Sulfolobus islandicus Y.N.15.51: one gene and its partners. The main gene of each other region encodes a partner of the protein of the gene in region 2 in a complex. Links are inferred from orthologs where the notes say so. Each region holds a gene or a part of one and is shown on either strand. Other genes may lie near its edges. The genes, in order: YN1551_RS03970, YN1551_RS05555, YN1551_RS03590, YN1551_RS03600 and YN1551_RS06850.

Region 1 (6,194 bases), 280 kb from region 2 along the record:
TTGATTCTTAGCATTATCTTGGATTAAATTGTAGTAATACTTAAGTTATGGGAGGAGAGAGTAGTACCATGGCACGTACACTAAGACGCATCCCAAACTTAGTGTACTATTCTCTCCCCCCAAGAGAGGATATGCCGTAGAGGGAAAAATGGTAACGGATATCAAACCCGTGCTAGACACCCTAGATTTAGAAAGAGTTCTAGGAGAAGGCACTCTGGTTTACCTGAAGTTACTAATCGTCATGGTACTCTACTCTTGTTCCTATAGAGACGCAGTAAAGATGGTCAACGTGAACGTCGTTGTGGCGTGGTTCGTTGGGAGGAAAGTGGGCAAGAGCACGTTACACGATTTCGTGGGAAGAGTATACGAAGTGAGGAAGAAGTTGCTGGAAATTTCCTTCAAGTTTGAGGAGAAGTGCCTACCCAGTAGCCCCGAGATTTAAGTCCCCGCTCAAGGGGATTAAGATAGCTGACAGGGGTTTCTCGCCCTCCCCAACCCAGCTCATAGCTATGGAGAAACCTTTCACGACTCTGAGGGCTCACGTGGAGTTCTTCGGTACCTTCCTGTACAAGTTCTGGAGGCCCTATGGGACCACGGTGTGGAGGAACGAAGCCTTCCTCCACGTCCTGGGAGTCTTCTACAACATCAGGATGTTCCTAGCCGTCCAACGAAGAACCCCTCCAGGACGTCGAATAGTTCAACTCTAAGAAACGTCATCACGCACTCAAGCATCACCATGCATGATAAATAAATCTTCTTAACTTGATATTTTTCCATGATCAAGTTTTTCCAGATTAACCAGGTTTTATACTTCTGATAATATTAATATTTATCATTCATTTATATATTCATTCAGATAATTACATTTCGGACATTCTCACGTCCTATTGACGATACCGGGTGTTGGGAGGCTTGCAGCTGGGGTTATTATTGGTGTTGTTGGTGATGTTAGGCGTTTTCCCAAGCCAGAATCATTTGTTGCCTATTGTGGTCTAGACCCAGTTGTGGAAAGGAGTGGAAGAGCTGTAATAAGTAGGGGGATTTCCAAGAGGGGTAATAAGTACTTGCGTAGCTTGTTCTACTTTTTGGCAGTGAGGAATTATTCTAGGAACCCAACATTGTTGAAGTTTTATGAGTCTCATAGGGATAGGTTAAAAGGTAAGAAGTTGTACACTGCTTTGGCTAGGAAGTTGGCAAGGATTATATGGAGTGTATGGTATAATAATAGGCCTTATGAGCCTAAATAGGTGAATCCCTCCCTCGAATCGCCATGTGGGTTGAAAGGACTCACGTGGCAACCTTAGTTGACACTATGCTTGAAGTTTGACCGAAAGGTTTATTACTGAACGCCTCTCGATACAACACTCTTACCACTAGACTCAACAAGAGGATCGAGACCACAATAAGCAACAAACCTCTTCTTATCACCAAAACGCTTAACATCACCAACCTATATAGGTTTGTATGAGATCAGTAAAAATGAGCAATATTAAAAAAGCAGCAAGATTGTGTGGTCGCGTCAATATAATTAGATAATAAACTGACATTGATAATCTATCAAGGAAGTTTAGAGATAGCTCTTATATGAAAGTGCCTTACTCTGTTTAATTATATGAAACATTTTATTAATAGACTGACTTGTATCCATATAACAAGTCTCTTACGGCTTGCCTAATCACTTCTCTAGAACCCATTTTAGGTGACCAACCTATTTCCTTTGAGATTTTTGAGATGTCTAATAACATTACTCTCACGTCCCCCGGCCATCCCCTCCCCTCAGCTGTCAAATCTTTATAAATGATTCTGGGGCTTAATCTCATTTCATCTATAACGATTTTAGCAATCTCGTCTACAGAGATCCAGTCAGTATTACCTATGTTAAAAACATCATAAATTTTGTTTACTTTTTCCTCTAACATCATAAATGCCTCTATTAAATCATTAATATACAGATAACTTTTTCTTTGTTTTCCATTTCCTAAGATTTCTAACAAGTTTGGATTATTTCTGAGTTTTTTGACAAAATCAACTACTACCCCATGACTTACCCTACCTCCAGTTATGTTTGCCAGCCTTGCGCTTATGCTTTTTATGCCATATTGTTCTGCGTAATACTTTACCACATTTTCACACAATAGTTTAAATAATCCATAATTAGAAATTGGCTTAAGTTCTTCTGATTCCGGAGTTGGAATTTTCTTTGTCTCTCCATACACGGTAGATGAAGAAGCAAAGATTACTTTTTCTGCATCTACTTTTCTTGCCAACTCCATTACATTTAACGTAACTTTGACATCCCTTTCGAAATGTTCCTCGATATTTATCATTGATGTTCTTACGTCGGGATTTGCAGCTAGATGATAAATTATCGGTTTTTTTTCTAACTTCTCTGTAAGCTCTACTATACTGCCTTGACGTAAGTCAAACATTATAAATTTAGCCTTCTCGTTTCTGTATCTACCATAGGTCAAATCATCAATAACTATCACTTCTAAATTTTTTGAAACTAAATAATCTACCAGATGTCCACCAATGTACCCAGCACCGCCAGTAACTATATACATATATAATGAGAATAGGATCCTTGATCTTTATTAAACTTGATGTTCTTAATTCTCCTTATTAGAGCTAGCTTGTTTTGTCCTCGTAAGTGCGTTGTATATTATTTTTAACGTATAATTTTTGCTCTTAATTTTCTTCACTGCTATTAAAAAATTAATCTTTCTATCTCTAGGATATTTTTTATTTTCTATAATTACTGGATCTAGACCAAGTTCTTTTAGTGTTGAGACTAATTCTTCGGTTTTTATTTTATATTGCATCCTAGCTAACCGTCTTCCTTTAGATCTAGTTGGTGAGAAAAAATATGAAGGCCAAATAACTATTCTATTTTCTTCTTTAAGATCCCTGAGACTCATTCTTTAAGAGCACCGCATTGATTACTCCGTCTTGTCCTGGTCTCGACGTGACTACAGCTAACCCTGCCTCTGTCCTAATTTTAGCTCCTCTTATTATTATTCCTCTTCTCGCTAGTTCTTTGTTTGCTGGTGTTTCTAAGACTTCAAGAATCTTGACTTTTTTTGCAGTATTTGTTGCTGGGTCTAAGACATTAGCAGTTGTAGTATACTTTAATCTAACTTTAAAGTTCCCACCGAGCGTTCTATCTTTTATCCTTATATCTTCTGCAGACAGTGTTGTAAGCGTAGATGGATTTCCAATTTCATATTTTCTCTTATCTCTGTGTTTTCCTTTTAAACCACCAGTAATTTTCCTATTATCTGGGCCTTGGTAAAATCCCATAACTTACGCCACTTTAAAAGTGTGTAATAAAGGATTAAAAAACTTAGGCTCCAAAGTTACGTTTTCTTTTTTGAAATGACCTTATTGCTCTCCATAGGTCTATTTTTCTGAATTCTGGCCAGTAAGCTTCACAGAAGAACAATTCAGAGTATGCTACATGCCAAAGTAAAAAGTTACTAATTCTCACTTCACCCGAAGTTCTGATTACCAAGTCAATATCATGCAACTCACTATCATAAAAGTATTTTCTGAATGTTTCCTCATTTATCTCGTTTTTACTAATTTTTCCATTTCTATAATCATCTAGAAGCCTAACGACCGCATCTAGTATTTCTTGTCTCCCCCCATAACAAATAGCTAACGTAAGTTTTCTCTTATCGTAGTTAGAGGTTTTCTCTATTACTTTATTAAGATAATCAGTAAGATCTTTGGGTAATTTATCTAGTTTTCCAATTGCACTTACTTTAACCTCATATCTGTCTACGATGGGATCTTCTAATAATTCTTGTAGACCTCTTTTAATATATGTTGTTACTATTGATAGTTCACTCTGTTTTCTCTTTTCACAATTTTCCGTAGAGAGTGCAAAAACTGTTATATTTTTTACACCAAGTTCCAATAACCATATTAAGACCTCTTTCAATTTTTTATAACCATAGAAATAAGCATCGTTAAGAGAAAGATTATTATTTCTAGCCCATCTTCTATTCCCATCTGGTATAATACCCACGTGATCTGGTAATGGACCATTACGAATCTGATTCCATAATAAGATCTCATACAGTTTGTAAATAGGTTTAAAGAGAAAGTTTCTAGTCAGCTCTTTTGCCATAACTCTTCTATTGCTAACATATACGTTTTTACTCCTATATATATTTCATCCAAGGTAATTTTTTCTTGATTAGTATGTTCTAGCATGGAATTACCAGGACCGTAGGTTGCTATACTCGTTGTTATCTTCTGTAATATGTTCATATCACTTGTTCCTGCTTTTCTTACTAACCTCGGTTTTATATTTTGTTTTAATAACGCTCTAGTTAAGGACTTTACTACTGGATTATTTATACTAACTTTCACCGGTTGTGTTTCGTCAACTATTTTAAGACCACATTCTTGGAATTTATCTTTAATCTCATTGATTAAATCGTCTCTCTTATTATTTATTGCATATCTTACATCGAAATGTAGGTATAATTTAGCAGGCGTCACATTATAGGACTCTCCTGCGCGAATTATTGTTGGTACTATTGATGGCTTATCATAATTTTCAGGCTGTTTATAAACTTCAATTATCTTTTTAGAAATATCTACGATCAGATTGCTCTTAGCTGATGAAGAGTGTTCTGGAGTACTTTCGCACATTATATCTAATTGTATTGATCCTCTGTACTCTACAACTATATCTGTACCATTTGACGGTTCTCCCACAATTATATGTTTAAAATTGAAATTTTTCAATGTAAGTTCTTTAGCTCCTATGCTAGTACTTTCCTCATCTGCTAATCCACTTACCATAACTTTTATTCCTTTCTCATTAAGTAACCATGCAGCTATTATCATACTTATTAATGGGCCTTTTGCATCCACTGCGCCTCTTCCATAGATTACTTCGTTTTCTATCTTTGGTTCAATATATCCCGGAACGGTATCTACGTGAGATGCTAATAATATTTCTCCTTCTCCGAGTATAAACGAATTTGAGTCTGGTAGGATCTCAAGTTTAAGATTAAACTCATTAGAAATTTTTTCAAAAAATTTGGTAGCATTTGTTTCGTTCTTTGATGGTGTATATATTGATAAAAGATCAAGAAGCAACTCTTTTGCTTTCTGTTTCACTAATTCCTTTTCTTGCTGCATCTGAAGCCCACTCCATATCTGATTGTGCTATTAGATATGGGGGTAAGAATCTTATTGTTGTAAGCCCTGCTTTTAATGATAATACCTTTTCGTCTTGTAAGATTTTTATAGCCATCGAGGGATTAACCTTTAAGTCTATTCCTATCATTAAGCCAAGCCCTCTTATTTCCCTGACTATTTTGTAATCTTCCAATTTCTCTTTTAGAATTCTCATAAATAATTCTCCTTTCTTTTGAGCTTGTTCTGCAATTTTTTCAGATTTAGCAACCTTACAAGCAGCAGTAACTGCGGCAGCAGCTAATGGATTTCCTCCATAGGTCGAACCATGATCACCTTCTTCTATTTTCTCACCTATCCAATCTGGTAGAAATACTGCACTTACTGGAAAACCTCCACCAATTGCTTTACCTGCTGTTACTATATCTGGTTTTATATCAAAGTGTTGATGTGCCCATATCTTACCTGTTCTGCCAAATCCCGTTTGCACTTCATCCATTATTAATATAGCGTTAACCTTTTCCGTAACTTCTCTTAAGTTCTTCATAAACTCTTTTTTAGCCGGTATTACGCCTCCTTCACCTTGTACTGGTTCTACTATTACTGCTGCTGTATCTTCCGTAATACTCCTTAGGGAATCTATATTATTATATTCTAAAAATTCTACTGGGCCAACTAATGGCTCGAAAGGTTCCCTATATTTTTTATTCCAGGTTACTGACAAAGCACCCATACTTCTTCCATGGAATGAATTTTTGAATGCAACAACTTTTCTCCTTTTCGTAATTTTTCTTGCAATTTTTAATGCTAGTTCTACTGCTTCGGATCCACTATTTAAGAGGAATAAATTATCTAGGTTTTCCGGTTTCAGTTCATCTAGTTCTTTTATCATCTCCTCTCGTATTGGTGTATCAAAAGCTAAAGAGAGAGTAGAGATTTCCTCCATTTGCTTTTTCAAATAGTCTATAACAATTTTATTTCCATGACCAAGAAACGCTACTCCATGTCCAGCGTGTAAATCTAAATATTTGTTATTCCTT
Region 2 (6,088 bases):
TAATTTGTACCAATATTTTCCAATATAGATATATCTCTTACTATTTTTATAAACAATATGATAAGGTTTTAGGTAGACGCCGTATTCCTTTATCTTTGTGTTATACTCGTAGACCATTAGTTTAAGTTTATCAATAATCATGTCGAATTGTTTTTCGTTTACCTTAACTCGCATCACTATCATGTTTATTTTTATTATTTAAAATGCAATGATAATAATGGTTGATATTACATGCTCTACAGACGCATAGGTGATACTAACATTACAACATCTGAAATAGGGATTGGAGTATGGAGCTTAGTTACTGATTGGTGGGGCGCGGATACAAATAAGGCAGAGGATATATTACGAAAAGCGTATGAACTTGGAATTAACTTTTACGATACTGCAGATACTTACGGAGAGGGTAAGGGTGAGGAAATTATTGCAAAAGTTTTAGAGACTAAGAGAGACAATATAGTGATACTAACTAAGATAGGGTACGATTTTTATCATAAAGAGGGAGGTAAAATAAGACAAAGATTTGATATACCCTATCTTGAATTTGCTCTAAAGAGGTCCCTAGAAAGATTAAGAACAGACTATATTGACATACTGATGATTCACAATCCTAAGATTAATGTAATTAAAAATCCAGAGATCCTATCTTTTCTTAGATCGTTAAAGAAAGATGGGATAATAAGAATGTATGGTGCTGCTTTAGGTCCCACATTAGGTTGGGAAGAGGAGGGAATTGAGGCCATAAATATGGGATACGAAAGCTTAGAGTACATATATAATATTATTGAGCAAAGGCCAGGGAATAAGTTCTTGAAGTACGAGAAAATAGGACATGTAATAAGGGTACCTCATGCTTCTGATGTTTTAATTGAAGATAAATGGCCATTGATTTCTGATCCTAAACTGCATAGATCGTTAAAGGATAGCAAATGGCTAAATGAAGGAATTAAGAAAAGCTTAAAACTAAAGGAGTTTGCGAATTCTAAAGGAATGAAATTATCTGAATTGGCTCTAAAATTTATTCTATCCAATAAGAATGTGTCCACAGTGGTTCCTAATATAACTTCGATAAACGAATTGGAGGAATATGTAAAAGTGGAAAATTTACCAAGTCTTACTGAAGATGATTTAAAATACATTGAAGACTATTACAAGAAATACTATGAAGACCTAAATGAGGATAGTATAAAAGAAACTTTAAGGTATAAATAGTTTATTTCAAGAACTACTTATTTTATGCTTTTTCAAGATAGCTCATTAAGAAATCAGCAAATTTAGCAAACGCTCTTGCCCTATGTGAGTATTTATTCTTCTCCTCCAATGACATCTCCGCGAAAGTTCTCTTTTCTCCTTCTGGGATAAATATGGGGTCAAATCCAAAACCTGAATTACCCCTAATCTCTTCAGAAATAACTCCCTTTACGATACCATTAAATGTTTTAATTATTTTTCCGTCAGTAAACGTCAATACAGTCATGAAATACGCTGACCTATCTTTTAGGTCTTCGAGCAATTTTAGTATACCTTTAAGTCCAATTGTGTTCTTAACAAAATTTGTGTAGGGACCAGGAAAATTCTGTAAGGTTTCTATAAATAACCCGCTATCATCTACTATTAATGGTCTTCTGAAGGTCAAATACGCTAAATATGCAGCTGTTTTAGATATTTCCTCTAAATTATCACTTTGTATTTCTATTTTCTCTCCTTTAAGCTGTTCTAACTCTATATTAAAGCTCTTAGCAAGTTCTTTTAATTCCATAAACTTATTCTCATTACTCGTTACCACTCCTATTCTTACGTCTCTCCTCAACATATCTTCCCCTCATCCTAATATCCTTTACTAGCTCTAATATTTCGTCAGTCTTTCCACCCATGATTGTTCTGTAACCCTCCACAAATGAATTGTAGATAATATCCTTAAAGTCAGAATGTATACTTTCTAAAGATCTTAGAAATATATGAAAATCCGTTGCAAGATCCTCTTCATCTTGAGTTCTCCTTGATAAACCAAAATCTATTATAAAGATATCGTTATTTATAGAACTTAGGATGAGATTGTTAGTTGTTAGATCACCGTGAGCTATCCCTATACTATGTAACTTTCCCGTAAGTTCCCCTATTCTTTCTCCTATTTTAGATAATGGTTGGACAGAATTATTTGTGTTTATTAGATCCTTAACTATCTCCCCTTCTATATATTCAATTACCAATAAATAATTATTAGGATCTATAAAAAGCACTGCAGGTACATTCATATCGTTTTTAAGCGCAGTATAAATTATCTTAGCCTCTAATATTGTCCTTTCATAGTTGATTTTATGATCTAGTTCTGGATTTCTATAACTTTTCTTAATTCTTTGTTTAAATATTGCACGAATACCCAAAAAATATCCTTCATATATGTTGGATTCTGCACCACGCTTAATTAACCTTAATTTCTCCAAGGAATATCTACCTCGTCTACTCTCCATCTAGGTCTTATGTATGATTTATCAACATCAATAAATACACCTTTTGATGCAGCCAACATACCAGCATAAGCTATCATCGCCCCATTATCTCCCGCAAATTCTGGCGGTACTATTTTAATTTGTACGTCCCACTCTTTTCCCAACTCTTCCAACTTTTTTCTCAAACTTACACTAGCTGCTACTCCTCCAACTATCATTAACTCCTTTTTTGAGGTAAGTGCCAGTGCCCTTTCTGTAGCTTCCAATAACATATCAAATGCTATTTCCCTTATCGAGTAACAAATATCTTCTAACTTTTCCTTTCCGACTAACCTTAACGCTGCTGTAAGTAATCCAGAAAATGACATATCTTGACCCTTAACAACGTAAGGTAATTTAAGTAATTTGCTTCCTTTTTCTGAGCAAATATCAATTGCGTGTTTTCCGTTAATAATGTATGGTGGTGCCAAGTTCACCTCTCTTACAAATACATCCATCATGTTTCCTAATGCAATATCTAATGTTTCTCCAAAAATTCTAAACCTCCCTTTATAGAAGGTAGTTATGATTGTATTTCCGCCTGAGAGGTATAAGATTAAAGGGTCTTTGGCCTCAGTTGTTAAATACCCTATTTCAATATGTCCTATACTGTGATTCACTGGAACTAATTTCTTATTATACTTTAGCGATAACGCTCTCGCTAGTGTAGCACCAACTCTTAATGCTGGTCCTATACCAGGTCCTAAAGCTACTGCTATATAATTAATATCATTTATACTAATATTAGCTTTCTCTAGGGCTCTTCTCAGTATTGTCCCTGAGGCTTCAGCATGGTGTTTTAGTAGATCTCCAGGCTTCATACCACCCTCTTTGGGAACAAAAGCATCCCTTTCGTTTGCCAATATGTAGGGTGGTTGATCTTTTGCTATTCCTACTCCGAAAGTATGGGCGGTAGATTCGATACCCAGTACTAACATATTTTATCTTTTCTTTGAAGTGCCTATAAACTCAGTGTAACCACATTTTCCACAAGACCATCTCTCATTTGGTTTTAAGTGGTGAGCCATTATACTTCCGCATCTAGGACATTTCTTATTTTTTAGCTTAACCTTATTCCCTTCAATTACGTAATAAGTTCTTACTATTGCTTTAACCTTTTGCTCCTTGGCCACCTTTGCTTCCTCCTTTCTTTTGTTTAGTTCCAGCATCTCTATCTAATAAATATTTTGGCTCGATTTTCTCTAATATCTCACGGGATTTATAAATATGCAATTTTATGTTGCTTATACCAGCTCCATAGCTTGTAGATATTTTTCTAACTACTACTAGGTTCTCTTGGGAAGCAAAAGCTTGAATTATTGCCTTTATTATGTCTTTTCTCGATGGGGTTCCACTACCCATGTGATAAACTTTTAATGAGATTTCACGTCTTCCTATTACAGCATTTTGTACATCCCTTTCTATAATTCCTTCTGCCTTATCTGAGATCTTCACTTTAGCTTGAGACTCCATTCTATTTCACCATTTTTAAAAATACGTATCAATTTAAGGTTTACTGTTTTAAATGTTATCGCTACGCTAAGTTCTTATTTCACTTTTTAGCAGATCCTTAGTGATCTCCTCCGCAACCGCTTTACCAGAAAGTACCATAGCTCCAAATATTGGTCCCATTCTAGGTAATCCCTTAACCTCAGTAACCGCCATACCCGCTGCGTAAAGACCTTCAGCTACCTTTCCGGTGTTAATCACTGTTAATTCCTCGGCTCTTTCACTATATGCTGATTTTTCACCGGCTATAACTATTCCTAATTCTGGTATTTTTCTCGCTGCGACAGAAATCACTTCAGCATCATGACCAGTTGCGTCAACTACAGCCTTAGCTGAAATAAATATTGGATCTACATGAAGGCTTGCCATTTGTGTTGCTGTCCACTCCACTGCCACTCCAGCTACTCGTAAAGGATTCTCTCTAAATATCACATCATCCACTGTTACTCCATGAATTATTTTAGCTCCTGCGTCAATTGCAGCAGTTGCTAATTTAGCCATGAATTCAGCTGAATCCACAACATAGACTCCTTCTTCTACTTCCTTCAACCTTACATTAACTTCTCTTAGGATTTCGTCTGCGGGTTTTTCTATTATCAATTTGTGGAACAACATTGCCCCTCCGCCGATTCCTCCACCAAAACTTAACCTCCTCTCAAATACTAGTGTCTTTAATCCAGCTTTAGCTAAGTAATAGGCTGCTGACAATCCAGATGGCCCAGCTCCTACAATTACCACATCAGATTCTACAAATTGGTACCAATCTTCCATTGTTTCCTTAATTATGTATCTACTTATCTTAACTTCATCTACTTGCTTAATTTTAACTTCCATAATCTAAACTGATATAACTCACTTATAAATTAACTTTTATAATCATGAACGTGGACAAGGTTTTTTTATAGCAACTACGATTGATAGATATGCCGTTACAATTAAATACTAATACGGTTACGTTGAAATGCAGTTGGTGCGGCACTATCATAAAAGAAAATCCAATAGTAGTTAAAACATGTTGTAATAATAAACCGTGGGTTTTTTGTAGTAATAGGTGTTATCAACAATGGTTGGCGGATTGGCTAAGGAAGCAAGAACAAAGAGCGGGAGGGAAAAAGCAAAGAGGGTTATTATAGGAATAAGTGGCGCAAGTGGAACAATATATGGTATTAGGACTGTCCAGTTTCTAAATGAACTCGGTTACGAGACGCATATTATAATTTCTAAGAGTGCAGAGAAAGTAGCGCAAAAGGAGCTAGGTATAAATTTAATTGAAGAGTTAAAGAAGTATTCCTCTAATATATATATCCAATCCCAGATCGAAGCTGCACCTTCTAGTTCAAGTTTTTCAATAACGTCAGAAAGTATGATTATTATTCCATGTAGTATTAAAACACTTGCAGAAATTGCAAATGGAATTGGATCGAATCTTCTATCCAGAACTGCATTAAATTTCATCAGAACAAACAAGAAGTTAGTTTTGGTAATTAGAGAAACCCCATTAGGTGCCATAGAACTCGAAAATGCCCTAAAGCTAGCTAGATTAGGTGTTCTCATAATGCCAGCCTCTCCTGCTTTCTACATCTTACCAAAAACCATTGATGAAATGGTTAACTTCGTGGTTGGTAAAGCCTTAGATTTGTTGGGAATAAAGCATGATATATATAAGAGATGGAAAGGATAGGATAAAATAAATGTGATTTTTATCTTATCAATAAAATATCTTATAGTACATCTAATCCTTTTTTGCCAAATTTCTTTGATATTATCTCCTTCATTTTGTCATCGTAATCTTCCTTTTCAAGTTCTTTTTCAATCTCATTATCCCTCTCATTCTTCTTATTTATGGCAAATGCACATTTATTACCAGGCAGTAATGCTCTCTTCTCACAATAAGCGTATTGGCATTCACCAGTTATACATACATCCCCCACCCATCTGCAATAGCCCACTTTGTATGGATTGCCTTTAGTATATTTTACCTGTATTAGTAATGCTCTCTTATTACATCTGAAATATGGGCACAAGTAATTACACTTATCTCCTAAAGGCATTGGCTTCTGTTCATCACTAAAGGAGGGCTGTCTTTCAAA
Region 3 (6,234 bases), 340 kb from region 2 along the record:
AATATCCTATAATTACATATGGAGGAAAAGAACTTAAACCACAATTTAGGGAAAGTCCTTATACTCCTATAAAGAAATATATTGGGAATTATTCTCCTTATAGCATAGAATATATATCAAATCGTTTAGACTATGCTATAGCTGAGGCCAAAACAAAAATGGATAACATATTGAAAAACTTAAAAACTAGTTTTACATAGACCATACAAGCTGATACTTAATGAGTCAACAGTTTAAGTACGTTGTTAGAATTTTTGGACAAGATGTAGATGGAACTATGAAACTACCTTACGCCTTAGCAATGGTAAAAGGAATTGGTTATAATACTGCTAAAGCAATGATACTAAAACTAGGGATGGATCCAAACGCGAGATTAGGTGAATTATCTGATGCTGATATAAAGAAAGTTGAGTCTGTAATAAGTGATCATGCAATTAAAGGTTTACCTAGTTGGTTATATAATAGGCGTAAAGACTATGAGAGTGGCTTAGATCTTCATTTAGTTACTTCTGATCTAATCTTTTACGTAAGAAATGATATAGAAAGAGAGAAGAAGAGTAGAAGTTGGAGAGGAGTTAGGCATTCATTGGGCTTAAAGGTTAGAGGACAAAGAACAAGGACTACGGGAAGAACTGGTATGACTATAGGTGTAGCTAGAAAGAAAGCCGCACAACCCCAAGCTCAACAATCTTCTTCCCAACAACAACAGAAATCCTCTTAAGGTGATCTAGATGGGAGATCCTAAAAAAAGTAGGAAAAAATGGGAAAGTCCAGGTCATCCATGGATAAAAGAAAGAATAGGTTATGAGCAAGAACTGTTAGGAAAATACGGTCTAAGAAACAAAAGGGAAATCTGGATAGCACAGTCAATAATTAGAAAGTTTAGACACCAAGCAAGATCATTATTAGCATTGCCACCTGCAGAAAGGGCCGTCAGGGAGAAACAATTAGTCGGGAAGTTATTGAAGATGGGTTTGTTAAAGAGGGAAACTGCAACTGTAGATGATATTCTAAGTTTAACTGAGCAAGATCTATTGGAGAGAAGATTGCAAACTATAGTGTATAAGAAAGGATTAGCAAATACAACATATCAGGCTAGGCAATTAATAATTCATGGGCACATTGCGGTCAATGGTAAAAGAGTTACGTCTCCAGGTTATATTGTTAATGTAGATGAGGAAAATCTAATCGATTATTACGTTACTTCCTCATTTAAATCAAGACCACCAGTTATGGCACAACAGGAAGGAGGTGAAGCAGGTGTCAAGCAGGCGTGAAATTAGATGGGGAATAGCTCATATTTACGCATCACAAAATAACACTCTAATAACTATAAGTGATCTTACTGGCGCGGAAATCATCTCCAGAGCTAGCGGAGGCATGGTAGTGAAAGCGGACAGAGAGAAATCATCTCCCTATGCTGCAATGTTAGCTGCAAATAAAGCTGCTAGTGACGCCCTTGAAAAAGGTATAATGGCACTTCACATTAAGGTTAGGGCGCCTGGTGGATATGGTAGTAAGACGCCAGGACCCGGTGCTCAACCTGCAATTAGAGCATTAGCTAGAGCTGGATTCATTATAGGAAGGATTGAAGACGTGACGCCTATTCCTCATGATACTATAAGGAGACCCGGTGGAAGAAGAGGAAGAAGAGTATAGGCGGCTTATACATGTCAATTAATTTACTTCATAAGGATGATAAAAGGATAGATCTAGTTTTTGAGGGTTATCCTTTAGAATTTGTAAATGCAATTAGGAGAGCGACGATGCTTTATGTTCCAGTAATGTCTATTGACGATGTATATTTCATAGAGAATAACAGTCCTTTATACGATGAGATATTGGCACATAGGTTGGCTTTAATACCATTTACTTCAGAGGAAGCTTTAGATACGTATAGATGGCCAGAAGAATGTATTGAATGTACTGAAAACTGTGAAAAATGTTATACTAAGATTTACATTGAAGCGGAAGCATTGAATGAGCCTAAGATGCTATACTCTAAAGATATAAAATCAGAGGATCCATCAATAGTTCCAATATCTGGAGACATACCAATCGTGCTATTAGGTGCCAATCAAAAGATATCACTTGAGGCTAGGTTAAGATTAGGCTACGGAAAAGAGCACGCTAAGTTTATACCAGTTTCTTTGGCAATAGTTAGATACTATCCGAAAGTTGAGATACTAGGAAATTGTGAAAAAGCAGCTACTGTTTGCCCAGAGGGGGTATTTGAATTAAAAGATGGTAAACTCTCAGTAAAGAACGAGTTGGCTTGTACCCTGTGTGAAGAGTGTTTAAGATATTGCAATGGCTTAATTAGAATTTCGTCTATAGAGGATAAATATATTCTGGAGCTAGAAAGTGTTGGATCTCTTAAGCCAGAGAGAATTTTATTAGAGGCTGGTAAAAGCATTATTAGAAAGATTGAAGAATTAGAGAAGAAGCTAGTAGAGGTGATTAAATGAAGGTAACTGGTAGTACGAATATAATGGTTAGAAAGGTTATTAGAAATTTGGAAAAGTCTAAGAAACCATTGTGGAGAAAAGTAGCTGAAGAGTTATCGGCATCATCCAGAAAGAGGCCATATATTAACCTATACAAAATAAACAAGTACACTAGGCCCAATGACATAGTTGTTGTTCCAGGAAAAGTCTTAGGTATAGGTAAACTAGATCACGTAGTAACAGTTATTGCATTGGATTTCTCAAAATCCGCTATAGAAAAAATTAGAGCTTCGGGAGGTCAGGCTATGAGTATATATAAAGCTTTAGAAACCTTTAAGGATTTTAAAGGAAAAAATGTGAGGTTGATGAAGCAATGAGTACGCAAGTTCAAGAGCAAGAAGTAGTAATTAACGCTGAAGGTCAGATCTTAGGTAGAATGGCGAGTAACATAGTTAGATTATTAAAGGAAGGTAAAAAGGTAGTTATAGTAAATGGAGAAAAAGCAGTAATAAGTGGGGAGAAAAACAGAGTTATCGAGTCCTATAAATTACTTTTAACAGTAAGAACGCTTTTTAATCCTTATAGAAATGGGATTAGAAGGCCTAAATCACCGATAAATATAGTTAAAAGGACTATTAGAGGAATGTTACCTAAAAGTAGTAAGGGACGTAGAATGCTTAACAATGTTAAGGTATATATTGGAGTGCCGAAGGAATTTGAGGGGAGACAATTTATTAAATTCCCAGACGCTGATGTGAGTAGACTTAAAGGTAAGTATGTCACAGTAGAAGTAGTTGCAAAAGAGCTAGGGTGGAGTGGATGAGTGAGGAACAGAAAGTAATTATTTCCAGTGCTAGAAGGAAGACAGCTAGAGCTACATGTTATATATTACCCGGGAAAGGAAGAGTGTTCGTAAATAACATTCCAATTGAGTTAATACCAATTGAAATGGTAAGATTGAAAGTCATGGAACCATTACTTTTAGCTGGGAATGGCGTTAGATCAAAGATAGATGCCAAAATAGTAACTTATGGGGGTGGGATAATGGGCCAGACTGATGCAGCAAGGATGGCTTTGGCTAGGGCATTGGTTAAGTTCACTGGTAGTGATGAATTAAAGAAAATATATAGGGCTTATGATAGGACAATGCTAGCTGGAGATCCAAGGCAGACAGAATCAGAGAAATGGATGAGATATAGTGCAAGGAGATGGAGGCAGAAATCGTATAGGTGAATCTATATGATGATTCCGATTAGATGTTTTACATGTGGTTCATTGATAGCTGATAAGTGGCAACCATTTATAACAAGAGTGAATGCAGGAGAAAATCCAGGAAAGGTTCTCGATGACTTAGGTGTAAAAAGATATTGTTGCAGAAGAATGCTTTTATCTCACATAGATATAATTAGTGAAGTAATCCACTATACTAGACCAATTTGAAAGGTGATCAATTTGAGTGAAAAGGAAGAAAGAGGAGGAGAATTAACTGAAGCAGAAAAAGAGGAGTTACGAAAATCCGAAAAAGGTACAATAATAGAATTATTAGTTCCAGTAGAGACTTATCTTTCGGCTGGAGTTCATATAGGTACTCATAGTTGTACTAAATATATGGAGAGTTTCGTGTATAGAGTAAGAGCAGAAGGATTGTATGTATTAGATGTTAGAAAGATAGATGAAAGATTAAGAATAGCAGCTAAATTCTTATCAAGATATGAACCACAAGATATAATTGCAGTAGCGAGTAGGCCTTATGCATATAGGCCAGTCCAAAAGTTCGCAGAAGTGGTAGGAGCTAGAGCATTGGTAGGTAGAATAATACCGGGAACTTTTACAAATCCATATTTATCAACATATACAGAACCAAAGGTATTGTTAGTATCCGATCCTAGAACTGATACTCAAGCAATAAAAGAAGCTGCTAAGGTAGGAATACCAATAGTTGCTTTTGCTGATACTGATGCTAAAATCGATTATATTGATCTCATAATACCGGCCAATAATAAAGGTAGGAAATCATTGGCGCTATTATATTGGGCATTAGCTAGGCAAATACTCAGAGAGAAGAGGATAATTCCCCTAGATGGTGATTTGGCGGTACCAGTAAGTGAATTCGAGATGAGGCTTGTTCAATGAAGAGATTACCAGCGGTTGCAGGTTCTTTTTATGAATCAGATCCGAAAAAACTTAAAATGCAGATTGAGTGGTCATTCAGACATAATATAGGTCCAAGAGATATTCCTAAACAAACTTACGAGAAAAAGAAAAGAGATAATTTATTTTTTGTCGTGCCCCATGCTGGATATATTTATAGCGGCCCCGTGGCAGCTCACTCATATTATTATTTGGTTTCAGAAGGTAGGCCAGATGTTGTGATAATATTAGGTCCTAATCATACCGGTTTGGGTTCTTATGTTTCTGCTTGGCCTAAGGGAGAATGGGAAACTCCATTAGGTAGTGTGAAAATAGATGAAGAAATTTTAATGCAATTAGTAAAGGAATCGGAAGTGATAGACTTAGATGAAAAATCGCACTTATACGAACATTCAATCGAGGTTCAATTGCCATTTTTGCAGTACTTTTTTGATGATGACTTTAAGATAGTTCCAATTGTAATTATGATGCAAACCCCTGAAATTGCCGAATTCCTAGCAGATGCAATTTATAATGTTATGCAAAAGAATCCAGATAAGGATATAGTAGTCTTGGCAAGTAGTGATATGAACCATTACGACCCACATGAGATTACGGTAAAGAAAGATGTAGAAGCAATAGAAAAAATCCAACAATTAGATTATAAGGGTTTATACGAGGTTGTAGAAGGTAAAGATGTTACTTTATGTGGCTATGGTCCTATAATGGTTAACCTAATCCTAGCTAAGAAGTTCGGTAAAAAAGCCTATATTTTGAAACATGCAACTTCTGGTGACACTTCGGGACCTAAAGATTCAGTTGTGGGTTATCTTGCAGCGCGTTTTGGGAGTTAGAGTTCCGTTTCTCGGAATCCCTCTAAAAGGAGTAAATAATCCGATTCTGGTACTTGACGGAATCATAGAGCCATTAAACATTTTTGTGAAGACTGAGGCAATTGGCCAGTTTATAAGGCAATTTAATGAGGCAATTGGTTTTCAGTGCGTTAAGGAGGAGGAATATTGGGATTCCTCGATTCCCTTCTCTTCATATTATATTTACGTTACTGAGAAGTTGGCAAATGATGCTATAAGAAATTGTGAGGTCCCAATGAGTGAAGATGAGAAATTTGAAATCCTTCACCTTGTGGATGAGGCAATATTCCCCCAAAACTCTTTAGTTAAAGCACTCCGAACTTCACAACAACTTAATTCCCCCATCCTCTTTAGAGATGGTGAAGAACCAATTAGAATTCAATTAGAATCAATTAAAATTAAAGTAGTTTCCTCATACCCTTTTTATGGCAATCCTAAATATCTAGATAATTCGCTAATTCATCTAACTGGTATTATTCCAGTTGAATATGCTGAGAGTAAAGCACGAAATCTGATAGAATTTGAAAATGGACTATGGAGTGCTATATATTCCTTACCGTATTTAAAAATAAATAATTGGAAATGGATATGGGATCTGAATTGGCTTACGATTATAGAGTTCTCAAATTAGGTGGAAGTCTAATCACATGCAAAGATCTCCCTAGGTGTGTTAGATTAGAATTGCTAAGAAAAGTTTCGGAAGAAATTAAGAAATTCGTTGATGAAAATCCTAATGAAAAGATTATATTATTACATGGTGGTGGGAGTTTTGGTCATTATGAGGC
Region 4 (3,456 bases), 340 kb from region 2 along the record:
CGCTTCAATGTAAATCTTAGTATAACATTTTTCACAGTTTTCAGTACATTCAATACATTCTTCTGGCCATCTATACGTATCTAAAGCTTCCTCTGAAGTAAATGGTATTAAAGCCAACCTATGTGCCAATATCTCATCGTATAAAGGACTGTTATTCTCTATGAAATATACATCGTCAATAGACATTACTGGAACATAAAGCATCGTCGCTCTCCTAATTGCATTTACAAATTCTAAAGGATAACCCTCAAAAACTAGATCTATCCTTTTATCATCCTTATGAAGTAAATTAATTGACATGTATAAGCCGCCTATACTCTTCTTCCTCTTCTTCCACCGGGTCTCCTTATAGTATCATGAGGAATAGGCGTCACGTCTTCAATCCTTCCTATAATGAATCCAGCTCTAGCTAATGCTCTAATTGCAGGTTGAGCACCGGGTCCTGGCGTCTTACTACCATATCCACCAGGCGCCCTAACCTTAATGTGAAGTGCCATTATACCTTTTTCAAGGGCGTCACTAGCAGCTTTATTTGCAGCTAACATTGCAGCATAGGGAGATGATTTCTCTCTGTCCGCTTTCACTACCATGCCTCCGCTAGCTCTGGAGATGATTTCCGCGCCAGTAAGATCACTTATAGTTATTAGAGTGTTATTTTGTGATGCGTAAATATGAGCTATTCCCCATCTAATTTCACGCCTGCTTGACACCTGCTTCACCTCCTTCCTGTTGTGCCATAACTGGTGGTCTTGATTTAAATGAGGAAGTAACGTAATAATCGATTAGATTTTCCTCATCTACATTAACAATATAACCTGGAGACGTAACTCTTTTACCATTGACCGCAATGTGCCCATGAATTATTAATTGCCTAGCCTGATATGTTGTATTTGCTAATCCTTTCTTATACACTATAGTTTGCAATCTTCTCTCCAATAGATCTTGCTCAGTTAAACTTAGAATATCATCTACAGTTGCAGTTTCCCTCTTTAACAAACCCATCTTCAATAACTTCCCGACTAATTGTTTCTCCCTGACGGCCCTTTCTGCAGGTGGCAATGCTAATAATGATCTTGCTTGGTGTCTAAACTTTCTAATTATTGACTGTGCTATCCAGATTTCCCTTTTGTTTCTTAGACCGTATTTTCCTAACAGTTCTTGCTCATAACCTATTCTTTCTTTTATCCATGGATGACCTGGACTTTCCCATTTTTTCCTACTTTTTTTAGGATCTCCCATCTAGATCACCTTAAGAGGATTTCTGTTGTTGTTGGGAAGAAGATTGTTGAGCTTGGGGTTGTGCGGCTTTCTTTCTAGCTACACCTATAGTCATACCAGTTCTTCCCGTAGTCCTTGTTCTTTGTCCTCTAACCTTTAAGCCCAATGAATGCCTAACTCCTCTCCAACTTCTACTCTTCTTCTCTCTTTCTATATCATTTCTTACGTAAAAGATTAGATCAGAAGTAACTAAATGAAGATCTAAGCCACTCTCATAGTCTTTACGCCTATTATATAACCAACTAGGTAAACCTTTAATTGCATGATCACTTATTACAGACTCAACTTTCTTTATATCAGCATCAGATAATTCACCTAATCTCGCGTTTGGATCCATCCCTAGTTTTAGTATCATTGCTTTAGCAGTATTATAACCAATTCCTTTTACCATTGCTAAGGCGTAAGGTAGTTTCATAGTTCCATCTACATCTTGTCCAAAAATTCTAACAACGTACTTAAACTGTTGACTCATTAAGTATCAGCTTGTATGGTCTATGTAAAACTAGTTTTTAAGTTTTTCAATATGTTATCCATTTTTGTTTTGGCCTCAGCTATAGCATAGTCTAAACGATTTGATATATATTCTATGCTATAAGGAGAATAATTCCCAATATATTTCTTTATAGGAGTATAAGGACTTTCCCTAAATTGTGGTTTAAGTTCTTTTCCTCCATATGTAATTATAGGATATTGTCTAAAATCATCTATATAACCTATGACTTCACTTCTAATATTATGTTGAGCTAATCTCTCTTTAACTAAATCTGGGTTGTCAGTAAATATAAGTATTGAATCGATTGATATACCAAAGGGGTCTATGTTAATCTCTTCTAGCATTTTTCTTACTTTTGGATTTATTAATGAAAGAAACTTCTCATCATCTATCACAAAACTTAGGTTGGTTATTTTTGAAACCTCCAAGGCATCAGCACGTATCCCGCCATTAGTAACATCTGTCATAGAATAAACATTACTTGACAAATGATCCCTAACTACGATACAGGTGATTAGGTCCTTAATATTAAGCGTTTCCGAAATCACATCGGGCATACCATTATAAATGGCTGTAGTGGCAATGGTCCCACCACCATTTCCTTCAGTCATGAGTATTTTCAATCCTTTCGTTACTCTTCTTCTTAAGAAATCCTTAGACTTCAATACTCCTATTGAACCTACGGCCCCGCTTATTCTATCTCCTAAAACTAAGTCTCCACCTATTCTTAACGTACTACCACTTAATATTGGCACATTTAAAGCTTTACCAATTGAAGTAACGCCTGCCTCAAAGTCTATTAACATTCCTACATCGCTATCATCAGAAAGATGTATATCTACGATTAGGCCTAATGGGTAGGCTCCCTTGACCATTATATCCCTCAATGTTGCTCTGGTAGCATAGAAACCAGCTAGGAACGGGAAATAAGAGAGCCTCGAATGAATACCATCTATAGAAACAACTATGTTTTCCCTTATTCCCGCGTCATCATATTCTTCGATTTGCTTACCAGTCAATTCAAATAACTTGGTATGTATTAAATTATCCCCTATACCTCTAGATCCTAATCCTGCTTCTCCAGCTTTTATGTTAGTTTTAGGAAAACCAAATATGCTATCAGCTTTCATGGAATTCATAACCTCAGTCAAAATAACGTTAGAGATCTCCTCTGCATTATACCTATCACCCTTATAGAACCTTATTTCCTCTATTAGTTTCGTTTTTGCCTTTTCAACGTCTGGATAAAGTCTTCTCACTATTCCCTCCAAATCCATTAAACGCAAAATGTAATACCATTATAATATATTTTTCCCATCACACGATTAGATGTATTTGGTTTTAAAATACAATAAGAGTAAAGTATTATATCTTAATTTTTTCAACTAGTAACCAAAAGGAATCTGTGTAGTGATTAAGGTCGTGTTTATCGTAAAATAACGGGATAATAATAGCTTTTTTAGTAGTATTAGCGTAATAAATATGGGACAAAAATTGCCACCCACAAACAAACCTCCTTTTGAAAAGTTATATGATTGTGAAAGTGAAAGTTGTATTCAAAAACTAGTAGATGATTACATTTACAATTTAATGGCAAATAACAATAATAGTAATAACTATACTATGTTTAAATTATTTAAAGATGAAGATGATAGTGATCATAAATTTGTTTTAAATGAAAAAGT
Region 5 (6,082 bases), 220 kb from region 2 along the record:
AATAGCAAGTCTTGCTACATTGGTGGTGTAGGAAATATGGTATCTCTTAAACCTTCTAAACAGAGGAGATTATTACACACTTTACCATTACATCAAAGGAAGAAGTTGTTGATTGCTAAAGTCTCTGATGAGATTGCCTCTCAATATGGTATAAAACGTATTAGAGTGAGAAAAGGTGATACTGTTAGGGTAATGCGGGGAAATCATAATGGAAAGGAAGGGAAGGTAACTGAAATTAATACTAGGACTGGAAGATTAGCAATAGAAGGGATAACGAGAAAAAAAGCTGATGGAACACCGGTATATGTGTGGATTCACGCATCTAAAGTAATGATAACTAAGCTAGATCTGAGTGATCCAAGAAGGAGAGAAAAGTTAGAAAAATCTAAGAAGTGATGAAAAATGGCTCACATAACAAGATTTGAAACACCTTGGTTTTTAGTAATAAGCAAAAAACAATATAAGTGGACGGTTAGACCTAATGCTGGACCTCACCCTATAGAGAAAAGTATACCTTTGGCTGTTGTAATTAGGGATTATCTTAAACTTGCGGAAACGGTAAGAGAGGCTAAGCATATAATATTTGACGGTAAAGTTTTAGTAGATGGCAAGGTAAGGAAAGACTATAAATACCCTGTTGGTCTTATGGACATTGTTTCAATTCCCTCCGCTGATCTATATTTTAGAGTTATTCCTGATAACGTTAGGTTTATGAGGTTATCCAAGATATCCGCAGATGAGGCTCATTATAAGTACGTTAGGATCATGAATAAAACTACAGTAAAGGGAGGTAGTATTCAGCTTAATTTAGAGGATGGAAGAAATATCCTAGTCGATAAAGAAACTGCAAAGAGTTTCAAAACGCTTATGACATTAAAGATTGAGTTACCAAGCCAAAATATAGTGGATTCATTCATTATCTCTGAAGGCTCATATGCAATCTTTGTAGGCGGTAAGAACGTCGGTATTCACGGTGTTGTTAAAAATATAAATTTGAGTAAGTTTAAGTCTAGAAAATATAGTGTGATAACACTAGAAAGCAAAGATGGTAATACTTATCAGACTAATCTCATGAATGTGATGAGTATAGGTAGGGAAAAATCTGACATGAGAGTTGATTAAAATGACAGAGTCTACTTTATCTGTTAATCAAAATCCAATGAGGAAAGTTAAGTTAGCCAAGGTTACTGTTAATATAGGACTTGGTGAATCTGGAGATAGGTTACAAAAAGCTTATCAACTTTTACAAGAGTTAACTGGAGCTAAACCAGTATATACTATTTCCAAGAAAACTATAAGGGAGTTTGGAATTAGAAAAGGTCAAGAAATTGGAGTTAAGGTGACCTTAAGGGGTACTCAAGCTGAAGGATTCTTAAGAAAGGTTTTAGAAGCTATAGGATATAGATTAAAGAAAAGTAGTTTTGATGAATATGGTAACGTATCTTTTGGGATTGCGGAACATGTGATCTTACCAGGTGCAAGATATGATCCAGAAATAGGTATATTCGGCATGGATATAGCTATCACTCTCGAGAGAGCTGGCTATAGGATTTCGAGACGAAGAAGAAAAAAGACTAGAATTCCAAGGAGGCATAGGGTTACGAAGGAAGAAGCTATGGAATTTTTAAGAAATAATTTTAATGTACAGTTGGTAGAAGGGTGAATGAAATGGGAAAATACAAGCCTCCAGCCGAGAGAAAATATGGTAAAGGAGTTCAAGCTTGCCAGAGATGTGGAAGTAGGGATTCTGTAATTCAAAAATATGGGATTTATTTATGTAGACAATGTTTTAGAGAAGTCGCGTATGAGTTAGGGTTTAGGAAGTATTGGTGATAGGTTATGGTATTCGTAAATCCGTTGGCAAATGCGTTAACGTCTATCTACAACAATGAGATGAGAAGGAATAAACAAGCTATTATAATGCCAGCATCTAAATTGGTAATAAATGTTTTAAGAGTTATGCAGAAGGAGGGTTATGTAGGAGAATTTGAGTATATTGATGATGGTAGATGGGGCAAGATTACAGTACAGTTGTTAGGAAGAGTTAACAAGTGTGGACCAATAACTCCACGATATCCTCTTAGTTATAGACAGATGATTGCATTACCAGATTATATCAGGCGTTACTTACCATCAAAAGAGATTGGTATAATTATTGTTTCGACATCTAAAGGAGTAATGTCTCATAAAGAAGCAGCTAGAATGCGACTAGGAGGAGTAGCATTGGGATATGTATATTGAGGTGATTTTTAATGCAGATAGTAATTTTAAGGGAAGAGATTGAAATTCCGAGCAATGTAAATGTTGATTTAAAAGACTCAGTAATTAAGATGAAAGGACCTAAAGGTGAAGTAGTTAAAGATTTCAGCTTTGCTAGGGGTATACAAATTAGTTTAGATGGAAATAAGATAGTGTTAGAAACTACATTTGCTAATAGACGAAAAAAGGCGGCCTTCTATAGTATAGTTAGTCATATCAAAAATATGATAACTGGAGTAACTAAGGGTTATAGGTATTATCTTAAAATTATATATACTCACTTTCCAACATCTGTAAAGGTAGTAGGGAACGAAGTTCAAATAACTAATCTAATAGGTGAAAAGAATATAAGGAGGGCGCCAATACTACAGGGCGTTAAGGTTACTGTGAAAGGTGAAGATATAGTTGTGGAGGGCCCGAATTTAGATGCTGTTGCCCAAACTGCAGCAAATATTGAAGCAGCTTCAAAGATAACTGGTTTTGATAGACGTATCTTCTCGGATGGAATTTTCATCTATAAAAAAGAGGTGGTTGAATGACCGAAGAAAAAATACAGTCATATAGGAAAAAGATTTATGTAATAAGGCAAAAGCTTAAGGCAAAGAAGCCAAGGTTCTTACGTTATGATTCCGACAAGTTCTTCAGATTAGGAAGACAGGAAAAATGGAGAAGACCCTACGGAAGAGATAATAAGACTAGATTAAAAGTTAGGGGATTTCCTGCTATAGTAAGTGTTGGTTACAGACTGCCTAAAGAAGTTAGGGGATTTCATCCAAGTGGATTAAGGCAAGTTATAGTTCATAATGTTAACGATCTAGTTAAAGTGCAAAATCAAAAAGACAGTGTTATTGTAACAATAGCTTCTTCAGTTGGTTTTAAAAAGAGGCTTGAAATTCTAAATAAAGCTAGGGAATTGGGTTTGAAGGTAAGTAATGAGGGTGTCAGTGCATGACTAACTTGAAAGCTCAAAAAAGGCTAGCAGCATCGGTTGCAGGGGTAGGAATAAGCAGAGTTAAGATTGTTGAGGATTATATTGAGGACGTTCAAAGCGCACTAACCAGAGAAGAAATTAGGAATTTGATAAAGGATGGTAAGATTATAATCCTTAAAAAGGTTGGAATAAGCGACGGTAGATTAAAGGAGAGAAGAAAAAAGAAGAGCCTTAAGAGTGAAGGGAAAAAGGCAGGAAGTAGAAAAGGCAAGAAGGGAGCAAGGGCAAATAGCAAACGAATGTGGGTTAAGAGGATAAGAAAAATAAGGGCTTATCTTAAATGGTTGAGAGATCATAAGGTTATTGATAGTCATACTTATAGGGAATTATACTTAAAAGCCAAGGGTGGCAACTATAAGGGAGTTTCAGATGTTAGGAACGTCTTAATACAGATGGGGAAATTAAGAGGTGAGTAAATTTGGCCAATGGTCCTAATTATAAGATAAAACATAGGAGAAGAAGAGAAGGAAAAACTAACTACTATAAGAGATATGTTTATGTCATAAGTAAACAAATAAGGTTTATTGTAAGAATAACGAACAAATACGTTATAGTTCAAATTGCAAAAATCGATCCTAAGGGCGATATCATGGTTGCTAGTGCTCATTCTTCAGAACTTACTAAAAAGTTTGAATGGAAGGGAGATGAAAATAATACTCCCTCCGCATACCTTACTGGATATTTAGCAGCTTTAAGAGCTGTGAAGAAAGGCGTAACAGAGTGTGTTGCAGATATAGGACTTCATGTACCGTCCAAGGGTAATAAGGTGTTCTATGCAATAAAAGGTGCAATAGATGCTGGGTTGAAAATTCCGATAGGTGATATAAGTATAGAAAACGATAGAATAAAGGGAGAGCATATAGCCAAGTATGCTGAAAAGTTGAAATCTGAGAATTTAGATTTATATAATAAACTATTTTCAAGGTATTTGGGAAGGGGACTAAATCCTGAGAACTTACCCTCCCATTTTGAGGAGATATTAAACAAGATTAAATCTTCTGGTGGTTGAAATGGCAGAGGAAGTACCAAGTATAAATATAGAAGAATGGAAGCCACGAACCTCCATAGGTAATCTCGTAAAGAATGGAAAGATATCATCTATAAAGGAACTATTTGATAGGAATCTTCCTATTACTGAACCAGAAATTGTGGATGTTCTGTTACCTAAGCTAAAATATGAAGTTGTAGACATTAAAGTAGTTCAGAAGCAAACTGATGCAGGAGAGATATCTAGATATAAAGTTCTAGTTATAATGGGCAACATGGATGGATATGTCAGTATAGGAACTGGAAAAGCTAAACAGTTAAGGGTTGCAATTCAGAAGGCAATTAGGGATGCTAAGATGAATATATTACCAGTAAGAAGAGGCTGTGGTAGTTGGCAGTGTACATGTGGCGAACCACATAGTCTACCCTTTAAAGTAGTTGGTAAAGCGGGTAGTGTAGAAGTTAATTTGTTGCCTGCACCCAAAGGTACTGGATTAGTAGTTGGTAGCGTATTAAAGACCTTGTTAACTTATGCTGGTATTAGGGATGCTTGGTCTACTACAAAAGGTGAGACTAGAACTACAGAGAATTTTGTCAGAGCTGGATATAGTGCACTTTATAACACTTATAACTTCGTAACTTTACAAGATTGGGCTAGGAAGAGGTAATCAGATATGGTGGAGCTACTAGGCATAATTAGAATTAGAGGTTGGGCAAAGGCTCCTTGGTATATTAATGAGACATTAGAGATGTTGAGATTAAGGTATAATTTCAATACGATGATGTATCCAAAAACATCTCAAATACTGGGTATGCTAAATAAAGTTTCTCCATATGTCACATGGGGAGAGATAGATCCAGATACTTTAAAGCTACTAATTATAAAGAGACTTGAAACAGCAAAAGGGGATAAGGTTTCAGATAGTTATGTTAAAGAAGTGTTAAAGATTGAAAATATTGATACAATGGTAAAACAGCTATATGAAGGCAAGATTTACCTACATAAACTTGATCAATATTTTAAGTTGCCTATTCGATTACATCCACCCAAAGGTGGGTTTAAGGGTAGTGTTAAAAGGCCCTATAAAAATAAAGGTGAGTTCGGATATAGAGGAGATAAGATAAATGAATTAATGAGGAGGATGATGTAAAATGGTAGTAAGAAGAGAGAAAAAGAGTAGAAAAATGAGAGGATCGCGAACCATGGGATGGGGTATTAGGGGTCAACATAGGGATAGAGGATCACAGGGTGGTAGACAAATTGGCATGCATAAGGAGAAATGGTCATGGTTAGTTAAATACGGTGAAGGATGGTATGGGAAGCATGGATTCAGAAACCCCACTACAAAATTGACAAGTGCTATTTCGTTGAGAAAACTTAATGAGTTATTAGTGAGTGGTTCTATAAAAATTAAAGAAATAGATGGAAAAAAGATAGTAGACTTAAATGAGTTAGGGTATGATAAATTACTCGGTGGTGGTATCATAAGTGTTCCCGTTACTATAAAAGTAGGTAAGGCTACCGATAGAGCGATACAGAAAGTGAAGCAGATAGGAGGAGAAGTAATATTAAGCCCAACTGAGTAATTTTTTTGAGTAAATTATGTCATTCATCGATTCACTCGCCACTCTTGGGCAATACTTGCCAGCGGTTACTAAACCTAAAGAGAAACCTTCGCTAGGTCAAAAGTTAATTTGGTCCTTAGTAGCAGTGATAATTTATCTGATAATGGCTTCAACTCCTTTGTACGGTATAACTTCAGCTTCTTTTTTTAAGAACCTTATTTTAGAACAGATTATTTTTGCTTCTACTACAGGGACATTAGCGCAATTAGGAATAGGTCC

The links.
Region 1: YN1551_RS05555 (region 2) and YN1551_RS03970 share a complex: the UniProt entries of both Methanocaldococcus jannaschii proteins name them as parts of the 30S ribosomal subunit. The link is inferred for Sulfolobus islandicus Y.N.15.51 from one-to-one orthologs.
Region 3: YN1551_RS05555 (region 2) and YN1551_RS03590 share a complex: the UniProt entries of both Methanocaldococcus jannaschii proteins name them as parts of the 30S ribosomal subunit. The link is inferred for Sulfolobus islandicus Y.N.15.51 from one-to-one orthologs.
Region 4: YN1551_RS05555 (region 2) and YN1551_RS03600 share a complex: the UniProt entries of both Methanocaldococcus jannaschii proteins name them as parts of the 30S ribosomal subunit. The link is inferred for Sulfolobus islandicus Y.N.15.51 from one-to-one orthologs.
Region 5: YN1551_RS05555 (region 2) and YN1551_RS06850 share a complex: the UniProt entries of both Methanocaldococcus jannaschii proteins name them as parts of the 30S ribosomal subunit. The link is inferred for Sulfolobus islandicus Y.N.15.51 from one-to-one orthologs.

What each region holds. Positions count from the first base shown.
Region 1 is NC_012623.1:740,006-746,199, reverse strand. The notes cover bases 1,600-4,518. They hold YN1551_RS03970 (30S ribosomal protein S8e), read right to left. Parts: upstream 3,301-4,518; coding sequence 2,899-3,300; downstream 1,600-2,898. Other genes in these bases: YN1551_RS03960 (N-acetyl-lysine deacetylase), read right to left, coding at 4,117-4,518; uppS (polyprenyl diphosphate synthase), read right to left, coding at 3,344-4,132; YN1551_RS03975 (signal recognition particle subunit SRP19/SEC65 family protein), read right to left, coding at 2,610-2,918; YN1551_RS03980 (NAD-dependent epimerase/dehydratase family protein), read right to left, coding at 1,626-2,564. Outside these bases: more of YN1551_RS03960, read right to left, coding at 4,519-5,157; lysJ ([LysW]-aminoadipate semialdehyde/glutamate semialdehyde transaminase), read right to left, coding at 5,105-6,194.
Region 2 is NC_012623.1:1,015,200-1,021,287, forward strand. What follows is about bases 2,045-4,857. They hold YN1551_RS05555 (30S ribosomal protein S27ae), read right to left. Parts: upstream 3,659-4,857; coding sequence 3,431-3,658; downstream 2,045-3,430. Other genes in these bases: YN1551_RS05545 (Kae1-associated kinase Bud32), read right to left, coding at 2,045-2,471; kae1 (KEOPS complex N(6)-L-threonylcarbamoyladenine synthase Kae1), read right to left, coding at 2,432-3,427; YN1551_RS05560 (30S ribosomal protein S24e), read right to left, coding at 3,600-3,962; YN1551_RS05565 (sulfide-dependent adenosine diphosphate thiazole synthase), read right to left, coding at 4,029-4,832. Also shown: YN1551_RS05530 (hypothetical protein), read right to left, coding at 1-183; YN1551_RS05535 (aldo/keto reductase), read left to right, coding at 232-1,212; YN1551_RS05540 (XTP/dITP diphosphatase), read right to left, coding at 1,235-1,813; more of YN1551_RS05545, read right to left, coding at 1,773-2,044; YN1551_RS18150 (TRASH domain-containing protein), read left to right, coding at 4,922-5,131; YN1551_RS05570 (UbiX family flavin prenyltransferase), read left to right, coding at 5,062-5,679; YN1551_RS05575 (hypothetical protein), read right to left, coding at 5,720-6,088.
Region 3 is NC_012623.1:670,947-677,180, reverse strand. The notes cover bases 1-2,959. They hold YN1551_RS03590 (30S ribosomal protein S11), read left to right. Parts: upstream 1-1,260; coding sequence 1,261-1,659; downstream 1,660-2,959. Other genes in these bases: YN1551_RS03575 (50S ribosomal protein L13), read left to right, coding at 2,821-2,959; YN1551_RS03580 (50S ribosomal protein L18e), read left to right, coding at 2,465-2,824; YN1551_RS03585 (DNA-directed RNA polymerase subunit D), read left to right, coding at 1,671-2,468; YN1551_RS03595 (30S ribosomal protein S4), read left to right, coding at 732-1,277; YN1551_RS03600 (30S ribosomal protein S13), read left to right, coding at 221-721. In the rest of the region: more of YN1551_RS03575, read left to right, coding at 2,960-3,270; YN1551_RS03570 (30S ribosomal protein S9), read left to right, coding at 3,267-3,680; YN1551_RS03565 (DNA-directed RNA polymerase subunit N), read left to right, coding at 3,687-3,887; rpsB (30S ribosomal protein S2), read left to right, coding at 3,900-4,580; amrB (AmmeMemoRadiSam system protein B), read left to right, coding at 4,577-5,431; YN1551_RS03550 (hypothetical protein), read left to right, coding at 5,358-6,080; YN1551_RS03545 (isopentenyl phosphate kinase), read left to right, coding at 6,032-6,234. UniProt on the Methanocaldococcus jannaschii protein: Located on the platform of the 30S subunit.
Region 4 is NC_012623.1:675,211-678,666, forward strand. Bases 1-2,875 are described here. They hold YN1551_RS03600 (30S ribosomal protein S13), read right to left. Parts: upstream 1,751-2,875; coding sequence 1,250-1,750; downstream 1-1,249. Other genes in these bases: YN1551_RS03585 (DNA-directed RNA polymerase subunit D), read right to left, coding at 1-300; YN1551_RS03590 (30S ribosomal protein S11), read right to left, coding at 312-710; YN1551_RS03595 (30S ribosomal protein S4), read right to left, coding at 694-1,239; YN1551_RS03605 (AIR synthase related protein), read right to left, coding at 1,771-2,875. Outside these bases: more of YN1551_RS03605, read right to left, coding at 2,876-3,048; YN1551_RS03610 (hypothetical protein), read left to right, coding at 3,254-3,456. UniProt on the Methanocaldococcus jannaschii protein: Located at the top of the head of the 30S subunit, it contacts several helices of the 16S rRNA.
Region 5 is NC_012623.1:1,236,707-1,242,788, reverse strand. Bases 3,276-6,082 are described here. They hold YN1551_RS06850 (30S ribosomal protein S5), read left to right. Parts: upstream 3,276-4,260; coding sequence 4,261-4,905; downstream 4,906-6,082. Other genes in these bases: secY (preprotein translocase subunit SecY), read left to right, coding at 5,841-6,082; YN1551_RS06840 (uL15 family ribosomal protein), read left to right, coding at 5,390-5,824; rpmD (50S ribosomal protein L30), read left to right, coding at 4,912-5,388; YN1551_RS06855 (50S ribosomal protein L18), read left to right, coding at 3,669-4,259; YN1551_RS06860 (50S ribosomal protein L19e), read left to right, coding at 3,276-3,666. In the rest of the region: YN1551_RS06900 (50S ribosomal protein L14), read left to right, coding at 1-31; rplX (50S ribosomal protein L24), read left to right, coding at 37-396; YN1551_RS06890 (30S ribosomal protein S4e), read left to right, coding at 403-1,122; YN1551_RS06885 (50S ribosomal protein L5), read left to right, coding at 1,124-1,663; YN1551_RS06880 (30S ribosomal protein S14), read left to right, coding at 1,669-1,833; YN1551_RS06875 (30S ribosomal protein S8), read left to right, coding at 1,840-2,241; YN1551_RS06870 (50S ribosomal protein L6), read left to right, coding at 2,253-2,798; YN1551_RS06865 (50S ribosomal protein L32e), read left to right, coding at 2,795-3,211; more of YN1551_RS06860, read left to right, coding at 3,208-3,275. UniProt on the Methanocaldococcus jannaschii protein: With S4 and S12 plays an important role in translational accuracy.